Regions from separate parts of the Lentzea sp. NPDC036949 genome, predicted to be linked through region 3. Evidence: riboswitches for the same ligand, from Rfam matches in the RefSeq annotation. Region 3 holds a riboswitch; each other region holds the start of a gene.
What was found. A riboswitch is a leader RNA that binds a small molecule or an ion and turns the genes downstream of it on or off. The one in region 3 is predicted to bind glycine.
Positions count from the first base shown of each region.

Region 1: another riboswitch for glycine. It lies ahead of gcvP (aminomethyl-transferring glycine dehydrogenase); the one in region 3 lies ahead of gcvH (glycine cleavage system protein GcvH).
Region 2: another riboswitch for glycine. It lies ahead of gcvT (glycine cleavage system aminomethyltransferase GcvT); the one in region 3 lies ahead of gcvH (glycine cleavage system protein GcvH).

Region 1 is NZ_JBVJRA010000007.1:93,989-97,256, reverse strand. Features, by position in the region: gene gcvP (aminomethyl-transferring glycine dehydrogenase) at 1-1,319, opposite strand, end outside; glycine riboswitch at 1,470-1,565, opposite strand; gene ACZ7CD_RS20765 (MerR family transcriptional regulator) at 1,664-2,230, opposite strand; gene ACZ7CD_RS20760 (bifunctional nuclease family protein) at 2,537-3,010, opposite strand.
Region 2 is NZ_JBVJRA010000003.1:514,602-517,869, reverse strand. Features, by position in the region: gene glyA (serine hydroxymethyltransferase) at 1-320, opposite strand, end outside; gene gcvT (glycine cleavage system aminomethyltransferase GcvT) at 334-1,428, opposite strand; glycine riboswitch at 1,528-1,615, opposite strand; glycine riboswitch at 1,617-1,707, opposite strand; gene ACZ7CD_RS11920 (DUF3817 domain-containing protein) at 1,753-2,055, opposite strand; gene ACZ7CD_RS11915 (hypothetical protein) at 2,070-2,453, opposite strand; gene ACZ7CD_RS11910 (helix-turn-helix transcriptional regulator) at 2,583-3,074, opposite strand; gene ACZ7CD_RS11905 (hypothetical protein) at 3,239-3,268, opposite strand, start outside.
Region 3 is NZ_JBVJRA010000008.1:177,011-180,278, reverse strand. Features, by position in the region: gene ACZ7CD_RS23625 (L-serine ammonia-lyase) at 2-1,366, opposite strand; gene gcvH (glycine cleavage system protein GcvH) at 1,398-1,778, opposite strand; glycine riboswitch at 1,840-1,932, opposite strand; gene ald (alanine dehydrogenase) at 2,154-3,266, shown strand.

The DNA.
Region 1 (3,268 bases), on a different contig from region 3:
TGCGCGCGCGTGGTCTTCTCGTCGCAAGCGACCGCCACGACGTCGGCGTCCACGAGGCGCAGGTTGATGCCGAGCTCGCGGGCCTTGGCGACGACCTCGGCGGCACGGCCCTCGACGCGCACCTGCACGGTGTCGAAGAACTCGCCGTGCACGACGTCGAGACCGGCCTCGCACAGGCCCGTCGCGAGGACGGTGGCCAGGCGGTGCACACGGGTCGCGATGGCGCGCAGGCCCTCGGGGCCGTGGTAGACCGCGTACATCGACGCGATCACGGCGAGCAGCACCTGCGCGGTGCAGATGTTCGAGGTCGCCTTCTCGCGGCGGATGTGCTGCTCGCGGGTCTGCAGCGCCAGGCGGTAGGCCAGCGAGCCGTCAGCGTCGACGGAGACGCCGACGAGGCGGCCGGGCAGCTGGCGCTCCAAGCCGGAGCGGACGGCCATGTAGCCGGCGTGCGGGCCGCCGAAGCCGATCGGCACGCCGAAGCGCTGGGTGGTGCCGACGACGACGTCCGCGCCGATCTCACCGGGCGGGCGCAGCAGCGTCAGCGCCAGCAGGTCGGCGACGACGACGGCCTGCGCGCCGGCGGCGTGGATCTCCTCCACCAGCGCGGCCTGGTCGCGGACCACACCGGACGCACCGGGGTAGGACAGCAGCACGCCGAAGAAGTCACCGCCCAGGCCCAGGCCCTCGATGCCCTGCGACAGGTCGGCGACGACGACCTCGATGCCCAGCGGCTCGGCGCGGGTCTCGATCACGGCCAGCGTCTGCGGCAGCGTGTCGGCGTCCACGACGAACTTGTTCGACTTCGCCCTGCCCGCGCGGCGCACCAGGGTCATGGCCTCGGCGGCGGCGGTCGACTCGTCCAGCATGGACGCGTTGGCCATCGGCAGGCCGGTCAGGTCGCCGACCATCGTCTGGAAGTTCAGCAGCGCCTCCAGGCGGCCCTGCGAGATCTCCGGCTGGTACGGCGTGTACGCGGTGTACCAGGCGGGCGACTCCAGGACGTTGCGCAGGATCACGCCCGGCGTCACGGTGTCGTAGTAGCCCAGGCCGATCATCTGGGTCATCGGCCGGTTCTGGGAGGCGAGCGCGCGCAGCTCGGCCAGCGCCTCGGTCTCCGTGGCGGGCGCCGGCAGGTCCAGCACCAGGTCGCGCTCGTGGATGGACGAGGGCACCGCGTGCTGCGCCAGCTCCTCCAGCGATCCGACACCGATCACGTCGAGGATGCGGGCGAGCTCGGCGGGGCGCGGGCCGACGTGCCGGTCCGCGAACGGGGTGCCGTGCTCGAGAGCGGCGAGCGGAATGCGGTCCTGCGTCATCTAACGCCTCCGGGGGGCTGCGGGCACACGTGTCCTGGTGCCCTCCCCGCTCTGTCCGTACCCGGCATCGGGCGCCTGAGAGGTTCACCCGCCACGAGAGCGGGCTTTCACCGTCGGCGGGATCTCGAGAGATCCGCTTTCCAGAGGCGTCTCGCTCACGCGGTCCTGGGTGCCTGAGAGGTTCCCGGGGAGGAACTTGCTCCTTCGGCGCCGGGTGCAGCACCCGGTCTCTCCCGCCTGAGTTCAGCGACTACCCGTGAAGAGTACCCGCAGGCAGGCCCGCCAGTCCCCACCGACGCGACCTACGTCTCAGCGACGGGACCGGCTGAGCCGGCGACAGCGGGTCAGCCGGTGGCGCGCTCCCGGCGGCGGCGGGTCAGCTCGTCCTCGGTCATCGGCGCGATCTCCACGCCGTCCGCACGTTCGGCCGGGAACTCGTGGATGGTCCCGCTGATCTCCCGCATCGCACCGCTCACCGCGATGCCGAACACGCCCTGCCCGCCCTGGAGCAGGTCGACGACCTCCTCGGGGGAGGTGCACTCGTAGACGGTCGTGCCGTCGGAGAAGAGCGTGATCCGCGCCAGGTCCTGCACGCCGCGGCGGCGCAGGTGGTCGACGGCGACCCTGATGTTCTGCAGCGAGACCCCGGTGTCCAGCAGCCGCTTCACGACCTTCAGGACGAGGATGTCCTTGAAGGAGTAGAGCCGCTGGCTGCCGGAGCCGTGCGCCATCCGCACCGTCGGCGCGACCAGGCCGGTCCTGGCCCAGTAGTCGAGCTGCCGGTAGGTGATCCCGGCGATCTGGCACGCCGCGGGTCCCCGGTAGCCGACGAGTTCGTCCGGCAGCGAGGAGTCCGGGAACAGCTCACCCTGCTGCCCGGATTCGGCCCGCAAGGGCGCTTCCTCGACCACGCCTGCCTCCCCTCGCCAACGGCCACGAAAGTCGGGGCCGTCAAGCCGCCTGGTCCACTCGCGCAGACCGGCGACGTCCACTCGAGTTCGACGGTAAGACCGCTCCGAGGGCAGGTCAACGCGACGCGCGGGGAGTGTTGGCCCCCAACCTGAGGCGGGGGTCCGCACCGTCACCCGAACTAGGACGTTCAGGTGACGTTTAGTGATTGTTTAGCGGCCATGATGTGCGGAAAGTAGTCCGATCGAGGGACACCCCACCGATCGGCGCCGGGTCCGAACAAGACGGTCAGCGACAGTCGGGGGAACTCAGGTGTCGGCGCCCCGGAAGTCCTCGGGGGACACGGAGTCGAGGAACTCGCGGAACTTCTCGACCTCGTCCTCCTGCTCGTCCGGGATGATCAGACCGGCCTCCGCCAGCACGGACTCCTCCGCGTGGATCGGCACGCCGACGCGCAGTGCGAGGGCCACCGAGTCGGACGGGCGGGCGGACACGCGCACGTCGCCGTCGAACACGAGCTCGGCGAAGAACGTGCCCTCCTGCAGGTCGGTGATCCGCACCTGTTCGAGGTTGCGGCCCAGCGCCCCGATGACGTCCTTGAGCAGGTCGTGGGTGAGCGGGCGGGCCGGTCGCACACCCTGCTGCTCCAGCGCGATCGCGGTGGCCTCGACCGAGCCGATCCAGATCGGCAGGTACCGCTCACCCTCGGTTTCGCGCAGCAGGAGGATCGGCTGGTTCTGGGGCAGCTCCACCCGGACGCCCACGACACGCATCTCGCTCATCGGGTCTCGCCTCCCTCTGACTCGTTGGGGAGTACCCGGAACGTCTCCGAGCATCCCCCGGCACACGCGTTCGACGCTACCCGCCAAGCGGGCCGTGTGCTCAATCGTTGCGGGCAGAACGTGATCAAGACGATGGCCGCTCGAACCCGCTCTTCCCCGCACCGGGTACAACGAGCGGAAGAGGCCGGCCGATTCCCGGAAAGCACGGCGAACCGGGAGGAGTTCCGCGCAACGGCGGTCAGCGCACGAGTGCGTTCG
Region 2 (3,268 bases), on a different contig from region 3:
ATCGCGGCGGCGTTGGCCTGGGCGCCGGAGTGCGGCTGGACGTTGGCGAAACCGGCGCCGAAGAGCGACTTGATGCGCTCGATGGCGAGGCGCTCGACGACGTCGACGTGCTCGCAGCCACCGTAGTAGCGGCGGCCGGGGTAGCCCTCCGCGTACTTGTTGGTCAGCACCGAACCCTGGGCCTGCAGCACCGAGACCGGCGTGAAGTTCTCCGAGGCGATCATCTCGAGGGTGCCCTGCTGGCGCGCCAGCTCGGCCGCAACGGCCTGCGCGACCTCGGGGTCGTACTCCGCGAGGGAGGCGTTGAACTGGTCGGACATCTGGAGGATCTCCCTACTTGGCGCGCTTGTAGAACGGAAGTGCGACGACCTCGACCGGCTGCTTCTTGCCGCGGACGTCCACCAGCAGAGGGGTGCCGGGCGCGGAGCTCGCCCGGTTCACGTAGGCCATCGCCACCGAGTAGCCCAGGGTCGGCGACAGCGCGCCCGAGGTCACCTCGCCGACGACCTCGTCGCCGTTCAGCACGGCGTAACCGTGGCGGGGCGCGCGGCGCTCGGGGGTCTTCAGGCCGACCAGCACGGAGTCCACATCGGACTCGGACACCTCGGTCAGCGCCTCGCGGCCGACGAAGTCGCCCGGCTTGTCGAGCTTCACGACCCGGCCGAGACCCGCGTGGTACGGGGTGAGCGAGGTGGTCAGCTCGTTGCCGTACAACGGCATTCCGGCTTCCAGGCGCAACGTGTCGCGGCAGCCGAGACCGCACGGCTTGAGCTCGTGCGGCTGCCCGGCCTCCAGCAGCGCCGTCCACACTGCGGCGGCGTCGTCGGGCGCGACGAACAGCTCGAAGCCCTCCTCGCCGGTGTAGCCGGTGCGCGCGAGCAGCGCGTCCACCCCGGCCACCTTCGAGGGGTAGGAGGCGTAGTACTTCACCGTCGACAGGTCGGTGTCGGTCAGCCCGGCCAGGACCTCCACCGACTTCGGGCCCTGGATCGCGATCAACGCGTAGTCCGTGGACCTGTCCGTGACGACGGTGTCGAACCCGGCGGCCCGCTCGACGAGCGCCTCGGCGACCACGGCGGCGTTCGAGGCGTTGGCGACGACCATGAACTCCTCGTCGCCCAGCCGGTAGACGATCAGGTCGTCGACCACGCCGCCGTCGGCCTGGGTGATCATCGTGTAGCGGGCCTTGCCGACCGCGAGCGCGGAGATGTGGCCGACCAGCGCGTAGTCGAGTGCGGCACCGGCCTGCGGCCCGGTCAGCACGATCTCACCCATGTGCGTGAGGTCGAACAGGCCGGCGGTGGTGCGCACGGCGTGGTGCTCGGCCAGCTCGCTGGAGTAGCGCAGCGGCATCTTCCAGCCCGCGAAGTCGGTGAACATCGCGCCGAGCGACTCGTGCTCAGCGTTCAGTGGCGTGAGGCGGGACATCAGAACGCTCCTCCAGGGTGCGCCGAAGAGCCGGGCCAGGCCGGCTGAGGCAACAGAAGAATGACACGGTCCACCGGAGACTCCTCACCAGAGCGAGCCTCCCCCTCTGTCATGAGCCTGAGAGCTTCGTCGCCGGAGCGACTTGCACCGTGGGCGAGGCTCCTGATGAGCCTGCTTTCCAGAGTTGCCTTCGTCGTGCGGTATCTGTGCCTGAGAGATTCCGGGGAGGAGTTGCTCCTTCGGCGCTCCCGCTGAAGGGAGCTCTCCCGCGCGACATCGACGGCCGTGTTCAGTTGGTTGCCCCAGACGCTAGCAGGCCGAACGTCACAGCGGCACGCCCTGAGCAGTCTTCTCCACCACCTTGCGCTCCGCCCAGAACGACAGGAACGGGATCGTCCCCGCGACCAGCACGAGCGCGGTGCCCTTGATGGACCAGCGCAGCTTCAGCGCCAGGTCGACCGAAAGCACCAGGTAGATGGCGTAGAGGAACCCGTGGATCGGGCCGACGACCTTCATCGCCTGGTCCATGCCGGCGGCGTACTTCAGCACCATCGCCACGACCAGCAGCAGCAGGAAGACACCGACCACGTAAGCCATGACCCGGAACCGGGTCAACGCACCCTTCATCTGCCCGCCTTCGCTCAACGACCGTCCCGCGCGTTGAGGTCCGCGAGCATGCGGTTGTAGGCCGCGAGCTCCGCGTCTTCTTCGTCGTCGAAGTGCTCGACAGGCGCGGGTTTGACGGCGTCAACGGTAGTCACCGGTGCGACGGGGGGTGCAACCGGCTCCGGTGCGGAGAGAGCCTCGTCACGGCGCTGGCGCGCGAGACGGCGGAACCGCCACACCATGAAGAGGGGGAAGAGGCCGAAGAGCGGCCACTGGAGCACGTACCCGAGGTTCTGGAACGTGCCGCTCGCGGACTCGAAGCGCTGCCACTGCCACCACGCGAGCCCGCAGCAGAGGACCAGCGCCGCCAGACAGGCGAGCGCGATCAGCACACGCTGGGGAGTAAGGAGGCCGCGCACGACCTCCACACTACTGGGGTGGGGCCTCCTGTCAGGAGGCCACCCGTGAGGGGTAGCGCGCCACGGGAGCGCGCGTGCCCGTTTGCGAGTGAACTTCGGGGCTGCCGATGCCTCGACAGCCCGCTTCTCCTACGCCACGCCGTCCCGGCGCTGCCTCTGCAGACGAGCAACGCACCAGGCCGCGGCCGAACCGCGGCGGAGGTGCTGGAGAACCGTCATCGGTCCCAGGCGCCTTCCGAGGTCGGCAGGCGTGAGGCCGGCGGCGCGGTAGTCGAGCGCGCGCTGGTCCAGCGGGCTGATGCCCGCGTCCCACCACTGCTCGGCCTCGGCGACGTCGCCCACCAGCTGCCAGTAGCTCGCCGCGGCGGCGAGCAGTGCCTCGGGTGCCTCCGGCGCCCGCTTGCGCATCGCGGCCACGTAGGCCGGATCCGCCGAGTCGACCTTGACCAAGCCACGCGGCCCACTCCTGCCTCCCCGCTGCACGGGGATGCCGGGCGCCGAGGGGGGAGCCTCCGCGAGCCACGCGTTCTTGATCCGGTTCACCTCCTGCATCTCTGCGTCGTCAGACCGTTCAGCCGCCCACTGCTGCAACAGCTCGTGGACCCCGGAGTCCTCGACCATCCATGCCTCCTCGTCGGTCGGGGATCGGCCATTGCAGCGGAAGGTATTCGGTAGGTCTGACAATCGCCAGACCCTGAATCGCCAGAACACCCGTTACCAGTGCGTGATTGGCCTCATTCCACCCGTCCGGCTCAACGCGGAGGGCCGAGGATCACCGAGGGTCACTAGGCGACGGGGGTGGCCGTCCCGAAGAG
Region 3 (3,268 bases):
CTCAGCACTCGATGACGTTGACGGCGAGACCGCCGCGCGCCGTCTCCTTGTACTTCACCGACATGTCCTTGCCGGTGTCCCGCATGGTCTTGATGACCTTGTCCAGCGACACGAAGTGCGAGCCGTCGCCGCGCAACGCCATGCGCACCGCGGTGATCGCCTTGACGGACGCGACGGCGTTGCGTTCGATGCACGGGATCTGCACCAGGCCGCCGATCGGGTCGCAGGTGAGGCCGAGGTTGTGCTCCATGGCGATCTCGGCGGCGTTCTCGACCTGCTCCGGGGTGCCGCCGAGGACCTCGGCGAGACCACCGGCGGCCATCGAGCACGCGGAGCCGACCTCGCCCTGGCAGCCGACCTCGGCGCCGGAGATCGAGGCGTTCTCCTTGAACAGCACGCCGATGGCGCCCGCGGTGAGCAGGAACCTCACCACGCCGTCGTCGTTCGCACCGGGCACGAACCTGGTGTAGTAGTGCAGGACCGCGGGCACGATGCCGGCCGCGCCGTTCGTCGGTGCGGTGACGACCCGGCCGCCTGCCGCGTTCTCCTCGTTGACGGCCAGCGCGAAGAGCGTGACCCAGTCCATGACGCGCAGCGGGTCGGTGACGAAGTGCTCGCCCTCCAGCCGTTTGCGCATCTCGGCGGCGCGGCGGCGGACCTTGAGACCGCCGGGCAGGATGCCCTGCTCGGTGCAGCCGCGTTCGACGCACTCCTGCATCACGTGCCAGATGTGCAGGAGCCCGGCCCGCACCTCCTCCTCCGAGCGCCACGACAGCTCGTTGGCCATCATGATCTCGCTGATCGACAGGCCGGTCTCTCGGCAGCGCGCGAGCAGCTCGTCGCCGGTCAGGAACGGGTGCGGCAGCGGGGTCGAGTCGGGTTTGATGCGGTCGCTGCCGGACGCGTTCTCGTCGACGACGAAGCCGCCGCCGATCGAGTAGTAGACGGCGTGCTCGACCGGCTCGTCACCGCGGAACGCCTCGAAGCTCATGCCGTTGGGGTGCAACGGGAGCGACTTGCGGCGGTGCATGACGAGGTCGCGGTCGTGCGCGAAGCCGATCTCGTGCGTGCCGCCGAGCCGCAGCCGTCCACTCGCGACGATCTCCTCGACGCGGTGGGCGGCGGCCGCGGGGTCCACCTCCTCCGGGAGGTTGCCCTCCAGGCCGAGGAACACGGCCTTGGGGCTGCCGTGGCCGTGCCCGGTGGCGCCGAGCGAGCCGAACAGCTCGACGTGCACGCGGTCCACTTCGGACGCGCGGGCACCGAGCTTCTCGACGAACATGGCGGCGGCGCGCATCGGGCCGACGGTGTGCGAGCTGGACGGCCCGATGCCGACGGAGAACAGGTCGAAAACGCTGATCGCCACTGATCAGTCCTTCGTGGTGGGTGCGAGCGGGTCAGTCCGAGGTGAGCTCGGCGTACTTGGCCGCGGTGAGCAGGTCCTCCGCGGAGTCCACGCGCACCTTGAACAGCCAGCCGGCGCCGTACGGGTCGGTGTTGATGATCGCCGGGTCGTCGACGACGGCGGTGTTGACCTCGAGGACCTCGCCGGTGACCGGGGAGAACAGGTCGCTGACGGACTTGGTGGACTCCAGCTCGCCGCAGACCTGGTTGGAGACGACCTCGGCCCCGACCTCGGGGAGCTGGACGAAGACGATGTCACCCAGCGCGTCCGCGGCGTACTCGGTGATCCCGCAGGTCAACGGGTCCTGGGTGCCCGGCGTCCAGTCGACCCACTCGTGTTCGGCGGTGTAGAGCAGGTTCTCGGGGAACTCCACGGCGACTCCTCTGGCAGATGACGGGCAGGAAACGTGCGCCCCCTCCGCCGTGCAGAGTTGCCTACCCCGAGTGGTCTTGCTGCCTGAGAGTGTGCGGGAGCTTGCCCCTTCGGCGCCCCGACCAGCTCGTCGAGGTCTCTCCCACCCGGGTTCTGGTGCCCGTCAGGGGCACCGCGGCCGTTATTCAGTTCCGGTGGGAACGCTATGTGGGCCCGCCACCGGGTGTCAACGCGGGACCGGTACAGGCGTGGCGCAGGTCGCTTTGTCCCAGCAGCACAACCGGCCTGGTCCCGAACAGTGCAACCCGCACAGTGACATGACCTCCCGGCTGCCCCACATTGTGAGATAGCAGCCAGCCGAAACGGAGGAGTCATCGTGCGGATCGCCGTTCCTCGCGAGATCAAGAACCACGAGTACCGCGTCGCCCTCACGCCGGCCGGGGCCCACGAGCTGACCAGCCGGGGCCACGACGTGTACGTCGAGCAGGGCGCCGGTCTGGGCTCCGCGATCACCGACGAGGAGTACCTCGCCGCGGGTGCGAAGGTCCTCCCGACCGCCGACGACGTCTGGGCCGAGGGCGACCTGGTCCTCAAGGTCAAGGAGCCGATCGCGGAGGAGTACCCCCGCCTGCGCTCCGGCCAGACCCTCTTCACCTACCTGCACCTCGCCGCCGACAAGCCGCTGACCGAGGCCCTGCTGGCCTCCGGCACCACGGCCATCGCCTACGAAACGGTGCAGCTGCCGAACCGCTCGCTGCCGCTGCTCGCCCCGATGTCCGAGGTCGCGGGCCGCCTCGCCCCGCAGGTGGGCGCGTTCAGCCTGATGAAGCCCTCCGGTGGCCGCGGCGTGCTGCCCGGCGGCGTCCCCGGTGTCGCCCCTGCCCGCGTTGTCGTGATCGGCGGCGGTGTGGCCGGTGTCAACGCCGCCACCATCGCCGTCGGCATGGGCGCCGACGTGCAGATCCTCGACACCAACGTCGACCGCCTGCGCCAGATCGACGCCCAGTTCCAGGGCCGCCTGCGCACGCTCGCGTCCAACTCGTTCGCGATCGAGCAGGCCGTCCGCGAGGCCGACCTGGTCATCGGCGCCGTCCTGGTGCCGGGTGCCGCGGCCCCGAAGCTCGTCTCGAACGCGCTGGTCGCGGAGATGAAGCCGGGTTCGGTGCTCGTCGACATCGCCATCGACCAGGGCGGCTGCTTCGAGGACTCGCGCGCCACCACGCACGCCGAGCCGACCTACGAGGTCCACAACTCGGTGTTCTACTGCGTCGCCAACATGCCCGGCGCCGTCCCCCGCACCTCCACCTACGCGCTCACCAACGTGACGCTGCCCTACGCGGTCGCGCTGGCCGGCAAGGGCTGGGAGAAGGCGCTGAAGGACGACCGTTCGCTCGCCCTGGGCCTCAACGCGCACGCCGGTCAGCTGACCAACGGCCCGGTGGCCGAGGCGACCGGCCTGGTGCACACGCCGCTGGAGTCCGTGGTCTGAGA